Regions from separate parts of the Nonomuraea sp. NPDC005730 genome, predicted to be linked through region 3. Evidence: riboswitches for the same ligand, from Rfam matches in the RefSeq annotation. Region 3 holds a riboswitch; each other region holds the start of a gene.
What was found. Region 3 has a riboswitch for cyclic di-AMP ahead of ABZ444_RS29600 (NlpC/P60 family protein). Riboswitches for the same ligand answer to the same signal wherever they lie in the genome.
Positions count from the first base shown of each region.

Region 1: linked by a shared signal. The riboswitch ahead of ABZ444_RS50625 (CHAP domain-containing protein) and the one ahead of ABZ444_RS29600 (NlpC/P60 family protein) in region 3 are both predicted to bind cyclic di-AMP.
Region 2: linked by a shared signal. The riboswitch ahead of ABZ444_RS15520 (C40 family peptidase) and the one ahead of ABZ444_RS29600 (NlpC/P60 family protein) in region 3 are both predicted to bind cyclic di-AMP.

Region 1 covers NZ_JBEXYK010000115.1:5,013-8,275, reverse strand. The annotation lists gene ABZ444_RS50635 (nuclear transport factor 2 family protein) at 1-241, opposite strand, end outside; gene ABZ444_RS50630 (TetR/AcrR family transcriptional regulator) at 339-887, shown strand; gene ABZ444_RS50625 (CHAP domain-containing protein) at 939-1,652, opposite strand; cyclic di-AMP (ydaO/yuaA leader) riboswitch at 1,667-1,804, opposite strand; gene ABZ444_RS50620 (luciferase family protein) at 2,065-2,412, opposite strand; gene ABZ444_RS50615 (glycosyl hydrolase family 18 protein) at 2,655-3,263, shown strand, end outside.
Region 2 covers NZ_JBEXYK010000010.1:56,136-59,398, reverse strand. The annotation lists gene ABZ444_RS15525 (3-isopropylmalate dehydrogenase) at 164-1,210, opposite strand; cyclic di-AMP (ydaO/yuaA leader) riboswitch at 1,310-1,470, shown strand; gene ABZ444_RS15520 (C40 family peptidase) at 1,501-2,064, shown strand; gene ABZ444_RS15515 (NAD(P)-dependent alcohol dehydrogenase) at 2,048-3,040, opposite strand; gene ABZ444_RS15510 (DUF2306 domain-containing protein) at 3,223-3,263, shown strand, end outside.
Region 3 covers NZ_JBEXYK010000031.1:38,354-41,616, reverse strand. The annotation lists gene ABZ444_RS29610 (RDD family protein) at 1-988, opposite strand, end outside; gene ABZ444_RS29605 (amino-acid N-acetyltransferase) at 1,074-1,643, opposite strand; cyclic di-AMP (ydaO/yuaA leader) riboswitch at 1,931-2,082, shown strand; gene ABZ444_RS29600 (NlpC/P60 family protein) at 2,089-3,132, shown strand; gene ABZ444_RS29595 (LuxR C-terminal-related transcriptional regulator) at 3,159-3,263, opposite strand, start outside.

The sequences.
Region 1 (3,263 bases), on a different contig from region 3:
CGGTGAACGCCCACAGCTCCTTGCGCAGGGCGTAGTCCAGCTCGCGGTCCCACTTGCGGCGCAGGAACCCGGCGATCTCGGCGCGGCCGGTGACGAACTCGCCGCGGTTGCGCCACACGGAGTCCTCGGTGTAAGCGAGCGCGACGCGGTCGGGGTCGCGGGTGTTCCAGGCGTCCTCGGCGGCCTGGACCTTGATCCGGGCGGTCTCCTCGGTGAACGGCGGAACGGGCGGGCGTGTCATGAGATGTCCTCTCCGATCGAGAGAACGGGCGTTCTCCCGGGTTGTGCGATAGCGTAGAGAACGATCGTTCTCCGCGGCAAGCACCTGGAGGGGTGTCATGGATCACGAGCAGCGGTTGCTGGACGCCGCGGGCGACCTCTTCTACCGCCGCGGGGTCCAGGCGGTCGGCATGGACGAGATCCGGACCGCCTCCGGCGTCTCGCTGAAACGCCTCTACCAGTGTTTCCCGTCGAAGGAGGCGCTGGTCGTGGCCTATCTGCGGCGGCGCGACGAACGCTGGATGACCTCGCTCACCGCGTACGTGGCCGACGCCGGCGACCGCATCCCGGCGGTCTTCGCGTGGCTGGAACGCTGGTTCACCGAGGACGACTTCCGCGGCTGCGGGTTCGCCAACGCCTTCGCCGAGCTGGGCGCCGGTTCGGCCGTCGTCCGTACGGCGGTGCGCGAGCACAAGGAACGCCTGCGCGCCTACCTGCGCTCGCTCGCCGAGGAGGCCGGAGCCGGCGACCCCGGCCTGCTCGCCGAGCAGTTGCTCACCCTGATCGACGGCGCCACGGTGACCGCGATGATCTCGCAGGAGCCGGGCGCCGCCCGCTCGGCCGGGCAGGCCGCGGCGACCCTGGTCCACCAGCACCGGCGGCCGTGAACGCGAAAAGAGCGCACCCCCGCGGGGAGTGCGCTCTTTCGCGTCGCAGGATCAGGCGGCGTACGACGGGTAGCCGTAGCCGACGACCTGGGAGGTCGGGCGGACACGCTGCTCGACCTTGCCGTTGCCGGTGTTGCCCTCGATCGTGGAGATCGTGCCGTCGCCGTTGTTCTTGACGACGAAGCCGACGTGCTGGATGTCGTTCAGGCTCTTGCTGCCGCTCCAGGAGAAGAAGACGACGGCGCCCGGCTTGGCCTCGGTGCCCCAGCGGTCGTTGGCGGCGAACCACTTGGCGTGGCTCACGGTGTAGGCGTCCCAGCCGACCTGCGGGCGGGCGCCGGTCTGCTCGCCGACCCAGGAGACGAACATCGAGCACCAGGGGGCGTTCAGGTACATGGCGCGGTTGCCGCCGTCACGCGCGGCGGTCTCGGCGGCGCGCTGGGAGTCGGCGTACCACTTCTGGAACTTGGTGCCGCCGCCGTTGGCGTCCTCGGAGGTGCCGACCTGAGCGCGGGCCGTGGCCAGCACCTGGGCGGCGGTGACGTTGACCTTGCCCTTGGCGCTCTCGTCGGCGGCGCGGTTCTGCGCGACGTGCGGCTGGGCGGCCACGCCGGCGACCTTGGCGGTCTGGGTGGCGGTGTGGGCGGTGGCGGTGTCGGCGTTCACTGCCGCGTGCGTGCCGAGCACGCCGGCGACGGCGGTCGCGCCGAGAGCGATCTTGGCGAGGTCGAGCTTGTAGGCACGGTGAAGACGGTGCTTGGCCATGAGGGTGTTACTCCTTGAGCTTCCGTGCCGCTTGCCGGGTTAGCTGACGGGTTCGGGCGGGAAGCTGCCCTACGGCACCACGGTGCCGATTCACCCCATTGGACACATGGGTCCCCGGTTCCGCGCACAGGCGGATTCAGCGGTCTCTTGGTCAGGCGAAGGGCTGACGCATCGTCTTCCCGGGCCCGGGAAAGGGCCTGAAGGTATATGTGCGACGCCCGGATGCGAAGATGTCCGCATCGACTCTGTACAACACGGGTCCAGTCTGGGTAATTCCCAGGCAATGCCATCCCTACCTGGGACGACTCCCCGTTCGGCTGTGTACAACCAAGCTACCCGGCGAGTAATTCCCAGGCAAATGGCGGCATTGATTTCGACAGTGCGTGGGAGAAACGCTACGCACCGAATCGGTTCAGGCCACGTGCGCCTTTATCGCCACGCTCGTGAGGGCCAGCAACAATTCCAGATCGGGCTCCGCGTCGACCTGGACGGCGACCCAGGCGCGGTCGCGGCAGGCATGGACCTGGTCGCACGCCCGCAGATACGGCTCCAGGCGGCCGATGGCGGGGGCGGTGAGCCGTACGTGGATCTCGTCCCGGCCGGCCAGGCGCAGGATCTCGGTTCCGTGTACGGCGAAGGCGACCTGCTGACCGGTGCCGCTGACGTTCAGCGACGGCCAGGACCGTAACTCCGCGACCGCGCGGACCACGTAGGGCCCGCGTCGCGTGGGCGTCCGCCGCCAGGCGGAGATTCCTGCCACGCTCCAATGCTGAGCCACGGCTCACCCCGCCGTCAGCCCCCGTTCCTGAACCGTTATCCCCTCGTGAACGGGCGCGTCCGGGGTCTGACCGGCACGATTACGGACGCCTGACCGATGAGTATTGACGCTCCCCCAGGCAGAGGCTACCGTCGATTCACAACTTAAAGGAAACTTTCCTAATAGTTTCCCCAGAAGTCTCCCATCCCACTCCCCACACACCCCCCAACGGATGTCGGAGCGACATGAAACACACCATTCTGAGCAAGGTCCTGGCGGGAATGGCGGCATTGGCCCTGCCCCTCACCGTGGCCGTGGCCACCCCACCGATCGCCTCCGCCAGCGCGGTGGCGTACGCGGCGGCCTGGGCCCCGTGGACCGCCTACACGGCGGGCACGGTCGTCACCTACAACGGCGTCGACTACGTCTGCCTCCAGGCGCACACCTCCCAGCCCGGCTGGGAGCCGCCGAACGTGGCGGCGCTGTGGAAGGTCTCCGGTGGCGGCGGCAGCGACACGACCGCGCCGTCCGTGCCGGGCAACCTGCGCTCGACCGGCGTCACGGACACGAGCGTGGCCCTGGCCTGGAACGCCTCCACCGACAACGTGGCCGTGACCGGCTACGAGGTCTACCGCGGCGGCACGCTGGTCACCACCGTCACGGGCACCACGTACAACGACACCGGCCTCACCGCGAACACCGCCTACAGCTACACCGTGCGCGCGCGTGACGCGGCCGGCAACCGCTCGGCCAACAGCAACCAGATCTCCGCGACCACCACGGGCGGCGGTGGCGGCGACGACAAGACCCCGCCGTCGGTGCCCGGCAACCTGCGCTCGACCGGCGTCAGCAAC
Region 2 (3,263 bases), on a different contig from region 3:
AGCTGATTCTGGTAGCTACTGCCCGCGAGCAGTATTCGTACTTCCTAGTGTCTCGCGATTTGGGATGGCAAGAGGCAGTTGGGGGTGGTTCGATCCGGTGAACGCAAAAAAGCGCCTGGCAGTCCTCGTCCGGACCGCCAGGCGCGTGCGGGGCTAGGCGGTCCTAGCCGGCTACTCGCGCGGCGATGTCGTCGCCGATCTCGCTGGTCGTGCGGCCGGCGCGGCCGGTCACCCGCTCGGCGATGTCGGCGGCCACGGCCTGCTCGACCTTGGCGGCCTCGGCGTGCAGGCCGAGGTGGTCGAGGAGCATGCCGACGGACAGGATGGTGGCGGTCGGGTCGGCCTTGCCCTGACCGGCGATGTCGGGCGCGCTGCCGTGCACCGGCTCGAACATGCTCGGCGAGGTGCGCTCGGGGTTGATGTTGCCGCTGGCCGCCAGGCCGATGCCGCCGGCGATCGCGGCGCCGAGGTCGGTGATGATGTCGCCGAACAGGTTGTCGGTGACGATCACGTCGAAGCGCTCGGGCTGGGTGACGAAGAACATCGAGGCCGCGTCGATGTGGCTGTAGTCGGTGGTGACGTCGGGGAACTCGGCGGCCACGCGGTTGACCGTGCGCTGCCAGAGGTCGCCGGCGAAGGTGAGCACGTTCGTCTTGTGGACGAGCGTGAGCTTCTTGCGGGGCCGCGACCGAGCCTTCTGGAAGGCGTAACGCACGACGCGCTCGACGCCGTGGGCGGTGTTCAGCGACTCCTGGGTGGCGATCTCGTGCGGCGTGCCGCGGCGCATGACGCCGCCGGTGCCCGCGTAGAGGCCCTCGGTGCCCTCGCGGACGACGACCATGTCGATGTGCTCGGCGGAGGCGCCGGCCAGCGCGGTCTCGACGCCGGGGAACAGCTTGACCGGCCGCAGGTTGACGTAGTGGTCGAACTCGAACCGGAGCTTGAGCAGCAGGTCGCGCTCCAGGATGCCGGGCGGCACGCTGGGGTCGCCCACCGCGCCGAGCAGGATCGCGTCATAGCCGCGCAGCTCTTCGAGCACCGCGTCGGGCAGCGTCTCGCCGGTGCGGTGGTAGCGGGCTGCGCCCAGGTCGTAGTGGGTGGGCTCGATCTTCGTGCCCACGGCCTCCAGGACCTTGAGCCCTTCGGCTACGACCTCGGCGCCGATGCCATCCCCGGGGATGACGGCCAGGCGGATGTTACGCGACTCCATGGGCGGTACCTTACCTGCTCGTCTCGGCTGACGAACACATCATCTCAACAACCGGACAATCCGTTTTGGGGGGATTGCGACCTTTTGACCGTTTCGTTAGAGTCCGACGAGCCTAATCCACGCAGCCGCTGCGTGGAGCCGGGGACCCACCTTTCCCCCCGGGGCGAATCGGCTGCGCCTCCCCCCAAGGAGCACCGCCGTAGGGCTACTTCCAGGCCCGAGCCCGTCAGCTAACCCGGTCGGCCACGTGGAAGGACAGTCCCCTGTCTAGCATCGCCATCCTTTTGGCGGTGGCAGCGGGCGCCGCAGGTCTCGCGCCTGCCGCCCCCGCGGCTCCCGCCGCTCCGGCCGCCCCCACCCCCTCCGTCACCCTCACCGGCCCCCAGGTGAAACAGGTCCAGGAACGGCACGTGCCGAAACCGGCCTGGAAGATCGCCCTCGAATACGCCATGGACAAGCGCGGCACCCCGTACGTGTGGGGTGGCGCCAGCGAACGGGGCTACGACTGCTCGGGCCTCATGCTCCGGGCCTACGAAGACGCCGGTATCGAGCTCCCCAGAACCGCCGCGGAGCAGTACGGCGCCTTCTCCAGGAAGATCGCCTGGAAGGACCTCGAACCAGGCGACCTGGTGTTCTTCAGCGGCCTCGGCCACGTTGGCATGATCTCCAAGCCCGGCTACATGGTCCACTCCCCCCACACCGGCGACGTGGTGAAGGAGGAACGCCTGTCGCAGTGGCGCAGGCAGGCCTTCGTCGGCGCGGTACGCCCCGACCCCAAGGGCGTCAAGCGCTGGGCGGACTACAAGCAGCTCCGCGAGGCACCCGCCCCCGCCATGCTCACCGCGACCCTGTGACGACGACCTTCCCCGGGGCGTGCCCCTCCTCCTGGTAGCGGACGGCCGCCGGGAGCTCGCCGAACGGGAAGGTCCTGTCGATGACCGGGGTGACCGCGCCCTGCTCGATCAGCCCGGTCAACGTCAGCAGGTTCGCCCTGTTGCTCCCGCAGCGGACCACGTCCGCCCTGACGATCCGCTGCGGGACGAAGGGCCCCGACGCGAGCGCGGCGAACATGTGGCCGGCCGGCTGCACCCAGCGGCCGGCCGGTCCGCCGACCAGCACGTACGTGCCCTTCCTGGTCAGCACGCGGCGGCAGTCCGCCGGCCGGCGGCCGCCCGCCACGTCGAGCAGCAGGTCGAAGCGCCGCCCCGACGCCGCGAAGTCCTCCTTGGTGTGGTCGATGACGTCGTCCGCGCCGAGCGAGCGGACCAGGTCCGCGTTCCGCCCGCTGCACACGCCCGTGACGTGCGCCCCCAGCGCCTTGGCGAGCTGCACGGCGAACGTGCCCACGCCGCCGGACGCGCCGTTGACCAGCACCTGCTGGCCCGGCCGGACGCGTCCCTCGTCGCGCAGCGCGATCAGCGCGGTGTTGGCCGCCATCGGCACCGCCGCCGCCTGCTCGAACGACAGGCCCGCCGGCTTGGGCGCCACCTCGCCCTGCCGCAGGCAGACGTACTCGCCGAAGCCGCCCCCCAGCGACATCGCGTACACCTCGTCGCCGGGACGGAACAGCGTGACGTCCCTGCCGGCCGCCTCGACCACCCCCGCCACGTCGGCCCCGAGGACGGCGATGCTGGGCCGGCGCAGCCCGACCCCGCCGCCCATGACCCGGGCCAGGTACGGCTCTCCCCGCATGAAGTGCCAGTCGTAGGGCTGCACGGACGTGGCCCGCACCCGGACCAGCACCTCGTCGTCGCCCGGCACGGGCCGCTCGACGTCGGTCAGGACGAGCTGGTCGGGCGAGCCGAACGAGCGCAGGACGTACGCCTTCATCGTTTTTCTCCCTCGTGCCGCTGATGTGCCGTCAGTGTGGCCGTGACCTGCACGGACGCTCAACGGTCGAAAGGCGACGGCTCGATGGCCGAAAGTACGACCGCCCTCCCGCCGATGGTGCGAACCGGGACGGGCCGTCCGCGCGATGACCGGGCACGGGCGCGGGCGGCACGCTCTCAGGCATGAGATGGATCGCACCCGCCGGGTTGCTCGCGCTCAGCGT
Region 3 (3,263 bases):
ACTGCTGCTGATCGCCGTACTGCTGCTGGGCGTAACCCTGTTGCTGGTCGCCGTACTGCTGCTGGGCGTAGCCGCCCTGCTGGCCGTACTGGGCGTCCTGGCCGTAGCCCTGCTGCTGGCCGTAGTCGGGCTGCGACTGCTGGCCGTAGCCCTGCTGGCCGTACTGGGCCTCCTGGCCGTAACCCTGCTGGGCCTGCTGGCCGTAGCCGGGCTGGGCGTACTGCTGGCCCGAGGACTGCGGCTGCTGGCCGTAACCCTGCTGGCCCGACGCGGCCTGCTGGCCGTACTGGGCGTCCTGGCCGTAGCCCTGCTGCTGGCCGTAGTCGGGTTGCGACTGCGGCTGCTGGCCGTACTGCGGCTGCTGGCCGTAACCCTGCTGGCCCGACGCGGCCTGCTGGCCGTACTGGGCCTCCTGGCCGTAGCCGGGCTGGGTGTACTGCTGGCCCGAGGACTGCGGCTGCTGGCCGTAGCCCTGCTGACCCGAGGCGGCCTGCTGGCCGTAACCCTGCTGACCGTAGTCGGGCTGCGCCTGCTGGCCGTAGCCCTGCTGACCGTAGCCCTGCTGGCCGGAGGACTGCGGCTGCTGGCCGTAACCCTGCTGGCCCGACGCGGCCTGCTGGCCGTACTGGGCCTCCTGGCCGTAGCCGGGCTGCGTGTACTGCTGGTCCGAGGACTGCGGCTGCTGGCCGTAGCCCTGCTGCTGGCCGTAGCCCTGCTGACCCGAGGCGGCCTGCTGGCCGTACTGGGGCTGCTGGCCGTAGCCCTGCTGCTGGCCGTACGGCTGCTGTTGCTGGCCGTACTGCTGTTGCTGGCCATAGCCCTGTTGCTGCTGCTGACCGTATGGGGGCTGGCCGAAGGCGTCGTCCGCCCGGTAGCCGACCACAGTCACGTCCGGGTCGGGCTCACCGGGCCGACGGCCGTGGTGCTGCCCGTACTCGGGGTTCTCGCCGGAATCGTCCTGTGGGTACGGCGGCTGTCCGGTGCTCACCGTGTCACCTCGCTTCGAGTGCGCATGTGGCACGTGTCAGGACACATGCCTGTGCTGCCCAACGTATCGACATAGGTATCAACAATCACCTTTCCAAGTGGTCAAGGTCCGCGTCACCCGATGTCAGATGCAGCAGCATGCGGGTGTTGCCAAGGGTGTTCGGTTTGACGTGTTCCAGATCAAGGAACTCCGCCACACCCTCGTCGTACGAGGCCAGCAACTCGGCGTAGACCTCGGGTGAGACCGGTGTGCCCTGGATGGGGCGGAAACCGTGCCTCGCGAAGAAGTCGACCTCAAAAGTCAGACAGAATACACGCCGCAGCCCCAGATCCTTCGCCTGCCGGACGAGTGCCGAGACGATCCGCCGCCCGACCCCCAACCCCCGGCACGCGGGATCGACGGCCACCGTACGGACCTCGGCGAGGTCCTCCCAGAGCACGTGGAGCGCGCCGCAGCCGACGACCTCCCCGCTCTGCTCGGCCACCCAGAACTCCTGGACGTCCTCGTACAGCGTGACCGTGGCCTTCTCCAGGAGCCGCGGCCCCGCGCCCGCGTAGGTGTCCACGAGACGCCTGATCGCACGCACGTCGGGCGTGCGCGCACGCCTGACCACGACCGCGGTCTCGGGGACTGCCACTTCGGCCACCTGCTCCATGGCTCTCCAGGGTACAGATCTCATTACGGCTCGGCCCTAAATCCCACGTCTCGGGCATCTCATCACATCCCGTGGTCAGGTGAACACGGGCCGACTTGGAGCTTTCCTCCAGACCTCAGCACCCCGAATGCTGGACAAAAGGTGCAGAAGCCAGCTTCCGTACGGCTACCCACGAGATCACCTTGTGACCCTTCAGTTGTGAAACCTCTACAGACTCGGCAGTTCCGGTTGAGCGTGAACCCGGAGTGCATTAGTGTCCAGCGACGATGTTCTCCGCGTAATGCGCGCGGAAAGACACGCCCAATTCCCGCAAGGGAAGCCGGGGAACCAACGGTGGCGAGCACCTCGCGCCACCACTTGGGGTGAATCCGACCATCTCGGTAGGGCTGCTCCGGCCCGAACCCGTCAGCTAACCCGGCCGGCGTCGATGAGAGGAGCTCGGTTGGTGAAGCGGACGCTCGACCGCTCGGGGAAGTCGGGGGGCAGGCACGCCCGCCCCCAGGAGCAGGCCAGGCGCACACGCCGCCTCGGCGTCATCGGCGTCACCATCGCCGCGATGCTGTTCGCCGTCCCCGTCGGTTCCGCCGCCGCCGACCCGAAGCCGTCGCTCTCCGAGCTCGCCGACCAGGTGGAGAAGCTGCACGAAGAGATCGAGACGCTCGCCGAGCAGTACAACGAGCAGCGCGACCGGCTGAAGGCCGCGCAGAAGGCCAACGACTCCGCCCAGAAGATCCTGGCCACCAGCGAGTCCGACCTGGCCGCCAGGCGCGCCAGGGCCTCGCTGCTCGCCCAGAACGCCTACATCACCGGCGGCCTGGACAAGGCCCTGGCCTTCGCCCAGTCCGGCGACCCCGAGACCTTCCTCGACCGGGCCGCGACCACGTACGCGCTCGAACAGCAGCAGGGCGAGGAGGTCAACCAGCTCGCCAAGGCCATGGAGGCCGCCGAGCGGGCCAGGGCCGGCGCCAAGACCCGCATCGCCGAGGTCCAGCAGATCGTCACCGATCTGGAGGGCAAGCGCTCGAAGATCACCAAGCTGGTCACCAAGGTCGAGAGCAACCTCTACCGGCGGGCCGTCGGCGAGGCGGGCCGTCCCGGCACCCGCGCCGTACGCGTCAACCTGCCGGTCATCGGCGACGGCAAGGCCGCCCAGGCCGCCAAGTGGGCCCTCACCCAGCAGCTCAAGCCGTACGTGTGGGGCGCGGAGGGGCCGCGCTCCTACGACTGCTCCGGCCTGGTGATGGCCGCCTACCAGCGCGTGGGCATCTCGCTCCCCCACTACACCGGCAACCAGTGGACGGCCGGCACCCACATCAGCCGCGACCAGCTGCGCCCCGGCGACCTGGTGTTCTTCTACAGCGACCTGCACCACGTCGGCATCTACATCGGCGGCGGCATGATGGTCCACGCCCCGCAGACGGGTGACGTCGTGCGGGTCGCCTCGATAGACAGGCGGCCGTTCGCCGGCGGCGTGCGCATCGCGGACTGACCGGCGCGCCTCTTCGCCGAGCGCCGCTAGATGAGCTGGCGGCGCGCCGCCCACGCCACGGCCTCGATCGCCGTGGCCACGCCGATGCGGTCGCAGATGCCCCTCAGCCTGCGCCGTACGGTCCGTCCGCT